DNA from 2 places in the Saccharococcus thermophilus genome. Region 2 is predicted to be linked to the other one. Evidence: riboswitches for the same ligand, from Rfam matches in the RefSeq annotation. Region 2 holds a riboswitch; the other holds the start of a gene.
The links. Region 2 has a riboswitch for S-adenosylmethionine ahead of BDD39_RS04870 (hypothetical protein). Riboswitches for the same ligand answer to the same signal wherever they lie in the genome.
Positions count from the first base shown of each region.

Region 1: linked by a shared signal. The riboswitch ahead of BDD39_RS03020 (methionine ABC transporter ATP-binding protein) and the one ahead of BDD39_RS04870 (hypothetical protein) in region 2 are both predicted to bind S-adenosylmethionine.

Region 1 is NZ_JAASRS010000001.1:558,468-566,551, reverse strand. Features, by position in the region: gene BDD39_RS03040 (carboxymuconolactone decarboxylase family protein) at 1-180, opposite strand, end outside; gene BDD39_RS03035 (hypothetical protein) at 281-472, shown strand; gene BDD39_RS03030 (MetQ/NlpA family ABC transporter substrate-binding protein) at 498-1,337, opposite strand; gene BDD39_RS03025 (methionine ABC transporter permease) at 1,356-2,024, opposite strand; gene BDD39_RS03020 (methionine ABC transporter ATP-binding protein) at 2,014-3,042, opposite strand; SAM riboswitch class I at 3,140-3,248, opposite strand; partial or broken gene BDD39_RS03015 (PLP-dependent transferase) at 3,366-3,539, opposite strand; gene BDD39_RS03010 (SCP2 sterol-binding domain-containing protein) at 3,724-4,071, opposite strand; gene BDD39_RS03005 (thioredoxin family protein) at 4,278-4,610, opposite strand; gene BDD39_RS03000 (toprim domain-containing protein) at 4,618-4,968, opposite strand; gene BDD39_RS02995 (YusG family protein) at 5,117-5,362, opposite strand; gene gcvH (glycine cleavage system protein GcvH) at 5,435-5,818, opposite strand; gene BDD39_RS02985 (arsenate reductase family protein) at 5,897-6,256, opposite strand; gene BDD39_RS02980 (acyl-CoA dehydrogenase family protein) at 6,312-8,084, opposite strand, start outside.
Region 2 is NZ_JAASRS010000001.1:925,982-934,065, forward strand. Features, by position in the region: gene BDD39_RS04850 (ABC transporter ATP-binding protein) at 1-289, shown strand, start outside; gene opp4B (oligopeptide ABC transporter permease) at 308-1,276, shown strand; gene BDD39_RS04860 (ABC transporter permease) at 1,294-2,196, shown strand; gene opp4A (oligopeptide ABC transporter substrate-binding protein) at 2,210-3,997, shown strand; SAM riboswitch class I at 4,108-4,214, shown strand; gene BDD39_RS04870 (hypothetical protein) at 4,293-4,625, shown strand; gene BDD39_RS04875 (VOC family protein) at 4,653-5,036, shown strand; gene BDD39_RS04880 (AbrB family transcriptional regulator) at 5,055-6,122, opposite strand; gene BDD39_RS04885 (PaaI family thioesterase) at 6,238-6,720, shown strand; gene BDD39_RS04890 (PaaI family thioesterase) at 6,764-7,180, opposite strand; gene hutG (formimidoylglutamase) at 7,459-8,084, shown strand, end outside.

The DNA.
Region 1 (8,084 bases), 370 kb from region 2:
GCTGATTCCGAGCGCGATAAGCTGTTTTTCTTTTTTCGTTAACGCACCTTCTTTAAAGCACGCTTCTGTGAAGGCATTAAAGCTGCCAGCAATGTCCGGCAGTTTTTGTGTAAACGTACCAATCCCCTCTTTATAATGGCGAAGAGCCGCTTCAACCGACGTATGTTGCTGCTGGTTCACTCCTCAACACCTCTTTCCATGTTATATCGGTGTTAGTATGCGTGAAGAAAAAGGAATTAAACCAAAGAATTTTAAATATAGACAAAATGGGAGGAAAACAATGGGAAAATGGATTCCCATGTTCCTCATGATAATAGTGATGGTCACGTTTTTCGTGTGTTGGGGATTAGCATGGTTGATCGGAGGAGGACCTGACGATTTCTTCGTTATCGGAATTGTCCTTTCCCTGCAATGTTCTTTAATCATTACGCTGTTGATCGCCATTCTCGAAAAGCTGCCAAAAAAGAAATAACAGAAGCGAATCGCTTCCGTTATTTTTATTGTGCCGCCGGAATGACAGCGCCATGATATTTTTTCTTAATAAAGTCTTGAATTTCTTTCGAGTGCAGCACTTCGACAAGCGTTTTAATTTCTTTGCGGTTTTCATCACCTTTGCGCACCGCAATAATATTGACATATGGGTTATTTTTCGGAGACTCGACAGCAATTGGGTCTTTGGCAGGATCTAAACCAGCATCTAGCGCATAGTTCGCGTTAATCACCACCGCATCGCCTTCGCCGTTTTTATAAATTTGCGGCAGCAATCCCGGATCCACATCGGTTTTAAATTTTAAATGTTTCGGATTCTCGACAATATCTTTCACCGTTGCTTTCGTTTTGTCCACGCCGTCTTTTAACTTAATCAATCCTTTTTCTTGCAGCATCGATAAAATGCGGCCATGGTCGGCAACCGAGTTGCTCATGATGATCGTTGCACCGTTTGGAAGTTCATCCAAGCTTTTATATTTTTTCGAGTAAATACCGATTGGCTCAATATGGACGCCGCCAGCGTTGACAAAATCATATCCGTATTCTTTTTTCTGTTCTTCTAAATACGGAATGTGTTGGAAATAGTTCGCGTCAATTTCTTTATCCGCCAACGCTTTGTTTGGCAATACATAATCTTGGAAAGTAATAATTTTCAAGTCAATGCCTTTTTCTTTTAAAATTGGTTTTGCTTTTTCTAAAATTTCCGCATGTGGCACATTGGAAGCTCCAACTACTAGCTTCGTCAATTTTCCATCTTTGTTGTCATTGGCGGCGTTGTTATTGCCTCCGCATGCTGCCAGCGCCAACACAAGCACCGCCGCAAATAAGGCACTAATCCATTTTTTCATATTGATTTTCCCCCTTTTTTATCGTTTATCTATTTTGGAAGTGACAAAGTCACCGATAAACTGAATGACAAAGACAATCACTAAAACTAAAACGGTAGCAACAAACGTGACATCATTATGATTGCGCTGGAATCCTTCCAAATAGGCTAAGTTTCCAAGACCGCCGGCACCGACAACCCCTGCCATCGCCGTATATCCCACTAAAGCAATCGCTGTTACGGTAATTCCGGACACAAGAGCAGGCAATGACTCCGGAAGAAGCACTTTCCAAATAATCGTTGCCGTTGATGCCCCCATCGCTTTTGCTGCTTCAATGACGCCTTTGTCAATTTCACGGAGCGCAATTTCTACCATTCTCGCGTAAAATGGCGCTGCTCCGATAATCAAAGCCGGCAATGCGGCGTTGGCGCCAAGAATCGTTCCGACAACGAATTTCGTAAACGGGATTAACAAAATAATTAGGATAATGAATGGGATGGAACGAAAGATGTTCACAAGAGCCGCGATGACCATATTTGCCAGACGGTTCTCCCACAGGTTTCCCTTTGACGTTAAAAATAAAAGCAATCCAAGAATCGTACCTAATATAAATGTTGCAACGACAGCAATTCCTGTCATATAAAGCGTTTCAACCGTAGCCGCCCAAATCATATCCCACTGTACATTCGGTAAGAGGCTAGCGAGCATTCGAGATCACCTCCACCGCCACTTGCTGCTTTCGAATGTAATCGATCGCGCGGGCAATTTCCTCTTTCTCTCCATCCATATGAACGAATAAGACACCATAAGAACCTTGATGGGTTTGCGAAATTTTCCCTTGCAAAATATTCGCATCGACGTGGAACTGGCGAACGACATTGGCGATGAGCGGCTGTTCGGCAGCTTCTCCGACAAACGTCAATTGGATAACCGTTCCGTTTGGGTATTTATCGAGCAGATGGATAATCGTTTCTTTTGTTTCCTCCGGTTCGATAACTTGTTGAACAAATCGTTTCGTAATCGCTTGTTTTGGTTGCCGAAATACTTGCAGCACTTCGCCTTGTTCGACAATTTTTCCGTTTTCCATCACCGCGACGCGGTCGCAAATTTTGCGAATCACATGCATCTCATGAGTAATTAATACAATCGTTAACCCTAGGCGTTTATTAATATCTACTAAAAGGTCCAAAATAGAATCGGTTGTTTGCGGATCTAACGCAGATGTCGCTTCATCGCATAATAACACTTTTGGATTATTTGCTAAAGCGCGCGCGATGCCAACACGCTGCTTTTGCCCGCCGCTCAGCTGCGACGGATAAGCGTGTTCTCTTCCTTGCAGCCCGACAAGCTGAATGAGCTCATCAACCCGCTTTTTCCGCTTTTCTTTCGGAATGCCGGCGATTTCCAACGGAAACGCGATATTTTCATGAACGGTTCTTGACCATAGCAAATTAAAATGCTGGAAAACCATTCCGATTTCTTGACGAGCCTTTCGCAATTCTTTTCCTTTAATATTAGCCATATCCCGTCCGGCGACAATGACTTTGCCGCTTGTCGGTTTTTCCAATCCGTTAAGAAGACGAATAAGCGAGCTTTTTCCCGCACCGCTATATCCGATAATTCCAAAAATTTCGCCTTCCTTAATTTGTAAAGAAACATGATCGACCGCAGTGACCGACCCGTTTGCCGCTTCATATATTTTTGTCACATCTTCCAATGTAATCATGCACATTTTCACCTTCCTTCATTTAGCAGGGCGGCTCATTCCAAAAAGAAAACCTTTCTGCTCGAGGAGAACAGAAAGGTAATCATTACCATTCCGTCTCTTATCTCTCAAAGCAGACGCTTTGTGTGAATTGGCACCATTTCAGCGTACGCGCTGACGGTTGCCGGGTTTCATTGGGCACATCCCTCCACCTCTCTTGATAAGAGCACATCACCACATTATTCAATTGCCAATCCTCAATGAATTACAAGTGTGATTGTATCACCCTATGTCGAAGCATGTCAATAAAAAATTTTCACGTCCATATTTCGGCAATCTTCTTTTTATAATGAAACGGAAATATTGGAAGTAATCCCTGTCGCAGCGGCAATGGCCTGCTCTAAATCTTCGATTAAGTCATTGATGTTTTCAATACCGACCGATAAGCGAACTAAATCCTCCGTCACTCCGGATGACTTGAGTTCTTCTTCATTTAGCTGCTGATGCGTCGTGCTTGCGAGAGTTTTTTCTACACCTTCGTGTAAACATTCGCTCTTGTTCTGCACGGCTTTCATGGACAAACGTCCTGTTAGTGTCGCTTCATCCAATGACTTCAATCACAAGTTCCATTTTTCTGAATATTTTAACACTGTTTATTGCACTTGTCAATTCTTTTTCACCGAAAAACAAGCCGGCAATCATTTAGCAAACGTAACGGTATGGCTTGGCTAAGTGAAGCAATGACTCAAGCAATAACATATGCCGAAAACTTCCCGAAATATGTAATTCCCGCAAACGAATTTGTTGCTGTAATTTTAACCTTCCGTTTAATAGAGATTCCAATACCTCTTTTGATCCGCGCACCGTTAATACCCGCCGCTCGTCTACTTCCACCGCTGGGCTGATTCGATGTTTGGAAATCGCTACGACTGCTGTTTCCGTTTCACACTCAAAGCGAATGTACAGTTCTTCCTCTGGTAAAATCGGCAATAGATGATTTAATGTTTGCATTCGTTCGGCAAGCTGTTTGACTAGTTCACGCATATTCATATTCCCCTCTCCCCCAGTTCTCTGCTGTTTCATTTATTTCCATATCCAACGGGAAGAATCCTTTACAAAAATCTCGACAAATAATCCGGGAAAAAGCAAAATTCTTGTCATTTCCCAAGAAATATGTCAAATGAAGTCAAAATAACGGTTGTTTACAACAAGAATCACGGAGGGAAGAGGAAATTCGTGCGAAAAGCGTTTCACCATTAGTCTCTCTTTCGATAATCATTTGGCAGCATCTCTTTGATGGTTTCATATAAATAAGGAACAGAATGAAACGCATACCACTTTTTAATGATATTGCCATGTTGAAATAAAAGAAGGCATGGAACACTTTCGATTTTCCATGCAGCCGCTCGCTTCGGTATATAATTAATATCCGTCTGGTAAAACGGAAGTAACGGAAACAATTCCTCGACTACTTCCAGCATTCGTTTGGCAAGCTGGCAAGTGCCGCACATCGGCGTATATAAATAAAGGCAAACAATCTCTTCGCTGCGAATGACCTCATCGATTTCGATCGGCTCTATTTTTTTCATTGCCTACTCACCTTTTCAATAAATAATTCATATGCACATCAAAATTCGCGCGCAATAATACTTGCGCAACATGCCAATTTGGCGCTGCCGCCACTTCGCGGTAAGCACGATCGATATAAATATGCTCCGCTTCCGGAAACTCGCGGCGAAACTGCTTGCGTAATTTTTCGCCCGCCTCATCGGCATCGACCAATATATAAACATCTTTATAATAAAGCTCGTCGATCAGCTCCTCCAGCCTGGCATCGCTAATCGTCCCATTGGTGCAAATAATTTCCACCGGTTCATTTAGAATATTGGCGATTTTTTGTTTATCAGAGCGTCCTTCAACAATAATCACTTTTTCGCTTTCCGTCATAAACCATCACCTGTAAATGTCGTTGTACTATTATTTATATGACAACGGCGACCATTGTTTCCGCCGTAGAGACAGGCGGGGCAAGCGCCGTTTTATGAACTACATCTCATAAAAACAAGAAGAAAGCAACGGCATCACACCGTTGCTTTTAGCACCAACCAGCCTCACCGTCGCAATCGACATATTTTTGATCTGGCTCAACGGTGACGGTCATATCCTTATAAATTTGTCCATTTTGCTGATCGTATCCATCTTTTAATTGCATTAAATGGCTTACTTGTGAAAGAGGAAGATGACCAATTTGCCTGTTCCCCTCATATAGCTCAATAGAATCACCATTGATTTTGCCAATCACGCGATCGGTGACTTTGACTTGTTTCGTTTCTAATGCCATAGGAGCACCCCTCTTTATCCATCTTGTTATGTATAGGGTGCCCATCCTTTGGATGATTCATTGCAGAAAGGTTTAACCTTCTTTTACCATCGCCTCATATTGTTCAGCTGTCAGCAAATTATCGACCTCGCTCATATCTTTCGGTTCAACGACAATCATCCATGCTTTTTCATACGGCGATTCATTGACATATTCTGGGTTATCGTTCAATTCTTCATTCACTTCGACGACTTTGCCGCTAATTGGCGCGTAAAGCTCAGATACCGTTTTGACCGACTCTACGCTGCCAAATGGTTCGTTGGCGGTAATTTCCGTTCCTACTTCCGGAAGTTCGACAAACACGATGTCTCCTAGTTCCGATTGCGCAAAATCCGTAATGCCGATGCGCACTTTGTCTCCTTCTACTTTTACCCACTCATGCTCTTCCGAATAGCGTAATTCCTTTGGCGTATTCACGTTTGTATCCCTCCATATTGACAAAATATGCTCTTTTTCATCATAACCAATTTTACCAAAAAACTCACTGAATTCGTCTTATTTGTTGAAAAATTTTTCATATTGTTCCTCTTGAAAACCTACGAGGACACGGGTTCCATCGGTTAAAATCGGCCGCTTGATCAGCATGCCATCAGAAGCAAGGATTTCTAGAAGCTCTTCCTCGGAAGCGGTATTCACTTTTTCTTTTAGCCCTAACTGCCGATATTTCATACCGCTTGTATTAAAAAATTTTTTCAACGGCAGCCCGCTTTTGTGATAAAGCTCTGTCAATTCTGATTTTGTCGGAGGATTTTCGACGATATGCACTGCTCGTACGTCTATTCCATGTTCGTCAAGCCATTTTTTTGCTTTTCGGCACGTGTTGCATTTTGGATACCAATAAAACGTTAACGCCATCTTCACCCATCCTTTATAAACAAAGTACCAGGACAAGGCCTGGTACTTTCCATTATTACACAATATAACGTTCTGCTTCAATGAGCGCGGCTGCGGCTTCACGTTTTTTCGCAATGATGTTGATTGGAATGTAGCGTGTCAACTTCCGCAAAGCCGCCAGCATCATGCGCAAGGCGTCGCCTTCTTCCACAGCAATGAGCGTTTCTTTTGCATGCGCTTCGATTTCATTAAACGCTTCTTGGCAGAAGATTTGCGTATAAAGGATTTTTTGTTTGTTTTTCTCTTCGCCAGAGTTTTTGATCGCTTTTTCCGTGCGAAGCAACGCCGATTCCATCGCATAAATATTGGCAACGATATCCGCAATATTGACTAAAATTTCTTGCTCTTCTTCGAGCTTCGGACCAAATTTTTGCGCTGCCAATCCTGCCACCATGAGCGCAATTTTTTTCGCGTTGCGCACTAAATATTTTTCTTGTTCAAGCACGCCGTCGCCGATTTCTTCTGGCGCGAGCATCATTAATTCTTCTTGCAGCTGCTTGGCTTTTTGCAAAAGCGGCAACTCGCCTTTCATCGCTTTTTTCAAATACATTCCCGGAACGAGCAGACGGTTGATTTCATTTGTCCCTTCAAAAATGCGGTTAATGCGGGAATCGCGATATGCGCGTTCAATTTCATATTCTTGCATAAATCCGTAGCCGCCGTGGATTTGTACGCCTTCGTCCACGATATAATCCAATGTTTCCGTCGCAAAGAATTTATTCAGCGAACATTCAATCGCATATTCGGCAATCGATTTGGCGATTTCCTTCCCGTCTTTTGCTTTTTCTTCGTCCAAAAGACTCATCCGTTCATCAAATAGGCCAACTGTACGATAAACAGAACTTTCGGTCGCATACAAGCGGGAAGCCATCGTCGCGAATTTTTCTTGCGTTAACGTAAATTGCGAAATTGGCCGTTTAAATTGCTGGCGCTGATTTGCGTATTGAAGCGTAATTTCGAGCGCTCGCTTCGCGCCGCCAACCGCGCCGACGCCAAGTTTATAACGTCCGATATTGAGAATGTTAAACGCAATCACATGTCCCTTGCCGACTTCGCCAAGCAAGTTTTCTTTCGGAACAGGAACATCTTGCAAAATCAGCGTCCGTGTCGACGAGCTTTTAATTCCCATTTTCTTTTCTTCCGCACCAGTCGATACGCCCGGGAAGTCACGTTCCACGATGAATGCGGAGAAATGTTCGCCGTCTACTTTCGCATACACGACAAAGATATCCGCAAATCCCGCGTTCGTAATCCATTGTTTTTCCCCGTTTAAAATATAATGAGTGCCCTCAGCGTTTAATTTCGCCGTCGTTTTTGCTCCTAATGCGTCGGAACCAGAACCAGGTTCTGTCAGCGCATAGGCGGCGATTTTTTCACCTGTCGCAAGCGCCGGCAAGTATTTTTTCTTTTGTTCTTCCGTTCCGAACAGAACGATTGGAAGCGACCCGATTCCGACATGGGCGCCGTGGGAAATCGAGAAACCGCCAGCGCGCGCCATTTTTTCCCCAATTAACGCGGAGCTGATTTTATCCAACCCTAATCCGCCGTACTCTTCCGGAATATCGGCGCTAAGCAATCCGAGCTCGCCCGCTTTTCTTAATAATTTTACAGAGCGGTCAAATTCATGATTTTCTAAATGTTCAAGTTGCGGAAGCACCTCATTGACGACGTAATCTTCCGTCGTTTTCGCAATCATTTTATGCTCGTCGGTAAAATCCTCCGGTGTAAACACGCGTTCGCAAGGAATATCTTCGACAAGGAAGCTGCCACCTTTAATCGCGTTTTCCAA
Region 2 (8,084 bases):
CTTAGGCATTATCCGTCATATGTGTGATCGCATCGGTATTATGTACCGCGGCAGGTTTGTTGAAGAAGGAACGAGCGAAGAAATTTTTCACCATCCGCAGCACATTTATACAAAGCGTCTCCTTTCGGCAATTCCAAACGCGGATCCGCGGCAGAGAAGACAGCAGTTTCAGCTTCGCGAAGAAGTCGAAAGGGAATACAAACAGCTGTACCATCGCTACTTTGATGATGAGGGCAAGGTGCACCCGTTAAAGAAAATCTCTGAGACGCATTCCGTTGCGATTCCGTAAAGAGAGGAAGACGACACGATGCTGAAATTTATATTGCGGCGAATCATGATAATGATTCCGCAACTATTTCTTTTAAGTGTTCTTGTGTTTTTGTTGGCAAAGGCGATGCCTGGGGATGCATTGACAGGACAGTTGGCAAGCAATCCAAAAATGGACGCGCAAACATTGGCGGAAATGAAAGAAAAGCTCGGACTCAATGATCCGGTACATGTTCAATATATGCGTTGGATGAAAAACTTGCTGCATGGAGATCTTGGCATGTCCTATATTCATCAGCAACCTGTCAACGATTTATTAGCTGGGCGAATGTGGAATACGATTTTGCTATCTGCCGCGATTTTAATATTAACGTATATGATCGCGATTCCTTTAGGAATTATTTCGGGAAGATGGACGGACTCTTGGGCGGATAAGCTAATCGTTGGATACAGCTACGTTAGCTTTGCGACACCGTTGTTTATCTTTGCGTTAATTATGTTGTTTATTTTCGGGTTCAAATTAGGATGGTTTCCGACGGGAGGAAGCGTTGATATTCAAGTGGAAAAAGGAACGTTTGCCTATTATGTAAGCAAGCTAAACCATCTTTTGCTTCCGGCTCTGTCTGGAGCGCTGATCAATACGGTTGGGACGATTCAATATTTGCGCAGTGAAATTATCGATACAAAGGTGAAAGACTTTGTTAAAACCGCACGTGCAAAAGGAGTGCCAGAATCAAGCATTTATTGGCGTCATATTTTACGAAATTCGTTTTTGCCGATTGCTGCTTTCTTAGGATATGAGATTACAGGATTAATTGGCGGATCTATCTTTCTGGAATCTATTTTTAGTTATCCAGGGATTGGGCAATTGTTTTTGCAATCGATTATGCAGCGAGATTACAGCGTTGTTACCGCACTCGTGATGATTTCTGGTCTTGCCACTTTAATTGGGACACTTTTGTCTGACATTATTTTAAGTGCGGTTGATCCACGTATTCGCATTGAGTAATGGAATGGGGGGACACAATGATGAAAGCAGAACTAGGCGATATCCATGCAAAAAATGAAAAAAGTCCTTCAAGCCTTTCTATTATGTGGCGTGAGTTGGTGAAGGATAAGTTAGCTCTCGGTTCTCTCATTCTTCTTTCCTTGATTTTGATCGTTGTATATGGTGCCTCGTTATTATTAGACCAAGATGAAATTGTCAAAGTGGACTTGCTGGACATTTACTCTCCGCCGTCAGCAGAGCATTGGCTTGGTACGGATTATGGAGGAAGGGATATTTTTGGGCAGCTGATTATCGGTGCAAGAAACTCATTTACCATTGGTTTAGCGATTACGCTGATCACCGGCCTGATTGGTCTTGCCGTTGGCCTCATTGCCGGATATTTTGGGGGAGTTATTGATAATATAATCATGCGTATTATCGATTTTATCCTTGTATTGCCATTTTTAATGCTTGTGATCGTAGTTGTGGCGATTGTGCCTAAATATAATATTTTCACGTTTATTCTGATTATGAGTGCCTTTTTATGGACGGGAAAGGCGCGGCTTATTCGAGCAAAAACGCTGGCAGAGCGGGAATTGGACTACGTAAGCGCATCGAAAACGCTCGGTACGCCGGATTGGAAAATCATCCTTTTTCAAATTTTGCCTAATTTAAGTTCGATCATTATCGTAAACTTAACATTAAACCTTGCCGGAAATATTGGAATTGAATCAGGCTTAAGCTATTTAGGCTTTGGATTGCCGGAAAGTACGCCAAGTCTAGGGACGCTTGTCAGCTATGCGATGAATCCGGATGTTTTGCAAAGCAAATGGTGGGTATGGTTACCAGCATCATTGCTTATTTTAGTAATGATGTTGTGCATAAATTTTATCGGCCAAGCGTTAAAACGCGCGGCCGATGCAAGACAACGATTAGGATAAAGGGGGAGAAAAAGTGAGGAAAAAGTGGCAATGGAGGTTTTTGGTGGTGCTCGTCGTTCTTTTGTTAGGATTAACGGCGTGCAACAGCAACTCCGCAAGCAACAACAAAGACAACAAGAATAAACAAACAGCGCAAAAGGAAGATATCGGAAAATTCCCAATGACCGTCAAAAATGACGGGAAAATCGTTGATGGTGTATTAAAATACGGATTAGTATCGGATACCCCATTTGAAGGAACATTGAGCTATGCGTTTTACGAAGGACAGCCAGACGCGGAGATTTTGCAATTTTTTGACGAATCACTTTTCCGTACAAATGGAGACTATGAAATTACGAACGATGGCGCGGCCACATACAAACTTTCCGCTGACAAAAAAACGATGACGATCAAAATTAAAGATAATGTAAAATGGCATGACGGTGAACCTGTCAAAGCGGAAGATTTAGAATATGCCTACTTAGTCATCGGCAATAAAGATTATACGGGCGTCCGCTACGGAGATGCGCTCATCCAGGATATCGTCGGCATGGACGAATACCATAGCGGAAAAGCGGACAAAATTTCAGGAATTAAAGTCATTGACGACAAAACATTAACCATTACATGGAAACATGCCAATCCATCTGTACTAACAGGCATTTGGGCATATCCGCTTCCGAAACATTATTTAAAAGATGTGCCGATTAAAGATTTGGCGAAATCGGATAAGATCCGCAAACATCCAATTGGCTTTGGTCCATTTAAAGTGAAAAAGATCGTTCCAGGCGAATCGGTTGAATTTGTTCGCAACGACGATTACTGGGCCGGAAAGCCGAACTTAAAAGGTGTTATCTTGAAGGTAGTCAGCCCGCAAGTTGTGCTGCAGGCGCTTAAAAAAGGAGAAATTGACATTGCCGAATTTCCAACTGACCAATATCTCAATGCGAAAGGAACAAAAAACCTTCAATTTATTGGAAAAGTCGATTTAGCTTACAACTATATTGGTTTTAAACTCGGGCACTGGGATGCGAAAAAACAAGAAAACGTGATGGATAATCCGAAATTCCAAAACAAAAAGCTTCGCCAGGCGATGGCATATGCGATTAATAACAAGGAAGTGGCAGACAGATTGTATCACGGTTTGCGTTTCCCGGCAACGACGCTTATTCCGCCATCCTTCCCAAGCTACCATGATAAAAATGAGAAAGGATACACATACGACCCAGAAAAAGCGAAAAAATTATTGGATGAAGCGGGATATAAAGATGTCGATGGCGACGGCTTCCGCGAAGATCCAAATGGCAAAAAATTCACCATTAATTTCCTCTCGATGAGCGGCGGGGATATTGCCGAACCATTAGCGAAATTTTACATGCAATGCTGGAAAAACGTCGGCTTGAATGTACAGCTGGTTGATGGCCGCTTGGCGGAATTCAACTCGTTCTATGATATGGTCGAAAAAGACGATCCGAAAGTCGATGTGTTCGCCGCGGCATGGTACACAGGAACCGATGTGGACCCATATGGATTATATGGCCGTAACGTTATGTTCAACTACTCTCGCTGGGTAAATGAGAAAAATGATGAACTGCTTGAAAAAGGTCATTCCGAGCAAGCATTTGATAAAGAATACCGCAAGAAAATTTACAACGAATGGCAAGAGTTAATGAATGAAGAAGTACCTGTCATCCCGACGCTATACCGCTCGATCATTTATGCGGTCAACAATCGTGTGAAAAACTTTACGGTTGACCCTAGTTCGAAATTGACATGGAAAGATGTCGGTGTCACTTCGGAGCAGCCGGAAGTAGCGCAATAATAAATCGGAAAGAAGGAGATTCCTTTGCTCTCCTTCTTTCCCTTATGAAAAAACAAAAAATCATTGTCATCATTGAGATACCGTGGTAAGATAGAGAAAAATTACATACAGTCTTATCAAGAGTGGACGAGAGATCGGGCTCGATGACTCCACAGCAACCTGCGTATTTCGCAAGGTGCTCCAACCCGCAAAGCGGTTTCGCTTTGGATGATAAGAACGGCCAAACCCCTTTCGCATCATTCATGGCGAAAGGGGTTTTTATGTACAAAACAAAGGAAGGAGGTGGGAACGCCGAGTGCGCGAAAATGATTTGATTCGCAGTTATATGGCGGCACACTTGAAAGCAGAATCGTTCGCTTCCCATGTCGCCCGGTGCATAAGAAAGCAGCTGTTGCAATTTGACAAAAAGACAGTGCTGCATTTTGACTGTTACGCGAATTTTTTTCATCTATATGGGCATACGCAAGGAAAGTCTTTTTATCTTATTTTGACGCTTGCGGAAGTGGAAGAATGGAAAGCCGCTGGTCCTTATGCGCTCGATCGCTATATTTTTAGCGAACTAGCGGAAAAAGGAATTTCGATCGTACATATGACTCCATATTTGCGGGCGGTATTTTCTCAATCTTGAAAATAATAAAAAAAGGGGAGAACTATGATGTCAGTGAAAAAATTCGAACATGTCGGCATTCAAGTAAAAGACATTGAAACATCGAAAAAGTTTTATCAAGAGGTAGTCGGTTTGGAATTGCTTAGCGAGATGACGCATACGAACGGCACGATGAAGCTGGCGTTTTTAGGATTGGATGGCTCGGTCATTGTCGAATTGATCGAAGGGTATAATCCGAATTTGCCGACGGAAGGAAAAGTGCATCACGTCGCCTTTACCGTTGAAGGAATTGAGCAAGAAAAAGAGCGGCTTCAATCGCTCGGTGTTCCGCTCGTCTGGGAAGATATTACGACGCTGCCAAACGGGGCGAAATATTTGTTTTTCCTTGGGCCGGATGGAGAATGGATCGAATTTTATGAACCAGCTAAGTAAAATGAAACCGCTCTGTTCCTAGTTGCGAACAGAGCGGTTTTTCCATGCCGTATCGGTAATGTATGGAAATTTGCGAAACACCCATTTCAAGACGTTCGGCACAACGATAATGACAAGCAATAGCCGCATAAACTGCAGCGAGCTGACGATGGCCGGGTCGCCGCCGACTGTCTGCGCCGTTAATACCATTTCCACTAGCCCGCCCGGTGCCAGGCTTAACAGCGCGGTCGACAGTGGAAGATCCGTTAATTTCGCAAATGCCCAGCCGCATCCGAATGATAAAGCAATTAATACTAGCGCAAGCAGGAAATATACCCAGCTAAATTTTCCGCCAAGCTTAATATCTTCTAACGTAATGCGGTTTCCCATGTTCATTCCAACGCTAATTTGTGCCAAAATAATCAACCATGAAGGCAGTGACGGCAAGTTTACTCCAGCCACATGCATAACTGCCGTTACGGCAAGCGGTCCGACGACGTATGCCGCCGGAATGACGTTTCGTAAAAGAAGCGCACCGAAAATGCTTAACAAAAACCAAGCGTAATGACCATCGGAAGAGGCAGCAGCCGCCTGAGCTGCGGAGCTTCCTGACGGCGCATGTCCGCTCAACCAATGGACAACGACCGTTGGCACAAGAAAAACGACCGTTAATAAACGAATCGTTTGAAAAATCGTTACTAGCGCTGTATTGGCATTGAACGATTCACTAGCGGCCACCATTTCCGACAATCCGCCAGGAACGGAGGCAAACACGCTTGTCACTTTATCCATATGCGTCCATTTCGTCACCGCGATGCTGTTCATAATATTGATGACAATCAGGGACACAGCGACAGCGAGAAACGGAACAATATATGGCGCAATTGTTAACAGTGTCTCTTTTGTAAACGACAGTCCAAAGTAGGTGCCTAAAACAATCAATCCGCTGTTGGATAACGCCTTTGGCGCCGCTACTTGGCGCTTGATGACCGTTTTCCAAACAAGCATTCCGGTAATGGCCCCGAGCATCCACGGAATCGGGGAATGGAGATGATAAAACAGCAAGCCGGTCAGTCCCGCGACGATATAGGTTTCTAACACTTTCATTGCTGCAGTCCTTTCCATTCTCTGTAAACCTATCACTATTGTAAAGGAAATTAAAAGGAAAAGGAAGTAATGTGCTCATTGTGATATACTGAAAAGGAAAGGGGAGGGAGAAATCATGGAAGAACAAGTAAAACACGCCATTCAAGACGAATATCCAGAGGAATTTGCCTGGTGCTACGGATGCGGCCGGATGAATGAGCACGGCCACCATTTCCGCACGGGATGGCAAGGGGAGAAAACGGTCACGATTTACACGCCGCGCCCTGAGCATATTGCCATTCCCGGCTTTGTGTATGGCGGATTGATCGCCTCGCTGATCGACTGCCACGGAACGGGTTCGGCCGCGCTGGCACTGCATCGCAAAAACGGCCATGAACCTGGTGACGGCGAGACTCCGCCGCGTTTTGTCACCGCTTCGCTGAAGGTGGAGTTTGTCAAGCCGACGCCGCACGGGGGGCCACTGAAAGCGGTGGGAACCGTCGAAGAAATTCATCCGAAAAAGTGGAAAGTAGATACGGAAGTATTCGCCGATGGAGAACTTTGCGCGCGCGGTGAAGTCGTGGCGGTGGTCATGCCGAAGACGTTTGGGCAAAAATAACACGTCCATTCGCAAGCAAAAAGCAGGAGGTCGTCCTGCTTTTTTATCGTTTTGGCATGATCATTACCGAGGAAACGGCGCTTGCCACTTCTTTGCCGTTTTGCGTTAAGACAGCGGTCAGGTAGGAAACGGTGCGTCCGAATTTTTCCACCCTCGCTTCGACTTCCACTTCGCCGACAACGGTCGGGCGATGGAACGTCGTATGCAGATTGATCGAAGCGAATGTTTGGTCTTCATGAAGCAATGTCGTAATCGCATACGCCATCATAATATCGGCCGCCGCACTGACAAATCCGCCCATAATGACGCCGTTGCCGTTGAGCAAATGCTCCCCGATCGTCCATTTTCCTTTCGCATATCCTTCGCCTGTTTCCACTAATTGAACGCCAAGCGATGTATCACAGGCTGGCGGTGCACTTTTTCCTGCAATGACTTCGTGCAAGTTGACGGTTTTTGCCATAGCCACAATCCTTTCTTTAAAAATGGTAAGCTCCCATACTACCTATTCGCGAAAATAAGAAGATTTCCTTTTTTCTCTCTTCCTTTTCCCTTTCCTAACCATTTAGTTGCTTATGGGATCGGGTCGCTATGCATAAGTTAAAATAGACGGCAAAACAAAAGAAGGGATATCATTTACGCGATGGGAACAAGAACTAGAACCTGATATAGACAAATCAACGCAATGACTAATCTAGGATGTTGGTGTCGTGCAGAGCATAAAGTAGGGGGTCTCGTTTTATGTACAAACAGCCGGACAAGGAGAGATGGAAGGGGCGGATCGACAGCGAGAGCGATGAAAAAAGTTTTCGCGTCCATCAAAAAATTCGTCTTCTTGATATGGGGCAAATACAGGCACAGGCAGAAAACGCCTTTGCTTTATTAGGCTTCCAATGTGATGAAGGGGTCCGCCGCAATCGAGGGCGGCAAGGAGCGTATCACGCGCCGGTGGAAGTGAAAAAGGCGCTGGCGAACTTGCCGTGGCACCTGCCGCCTGACGTAATACTTTACGATGTGGGCGAAATTACTTGTGAAGGAGGAGAATTAGAAAACAGCCAGAAACATTTGGGGCAAGCGGTAGAGCGCCTTATCCGCCATCGCATCACGCCGGTTGTCATCGGCGGCGGACATGAGACCGCGTACGGGCATTATCTCGGCGTACGGCAGGCGGTCGGTCCGGAAACGAAGCTTGGCATTATCAACATCGACGCCCACTTTGACATGCGCCCATATGAACAAGGGCCGTCATCGGGGACGATGTTTCGGCAAATATTAGATGAAGATGGAAACGCGGGATACTGCTGCCTCGGCATTCAGACGCTAGGCAACACGGCGGCGTTATTTGAAACCGCGAAGCGATACGGATG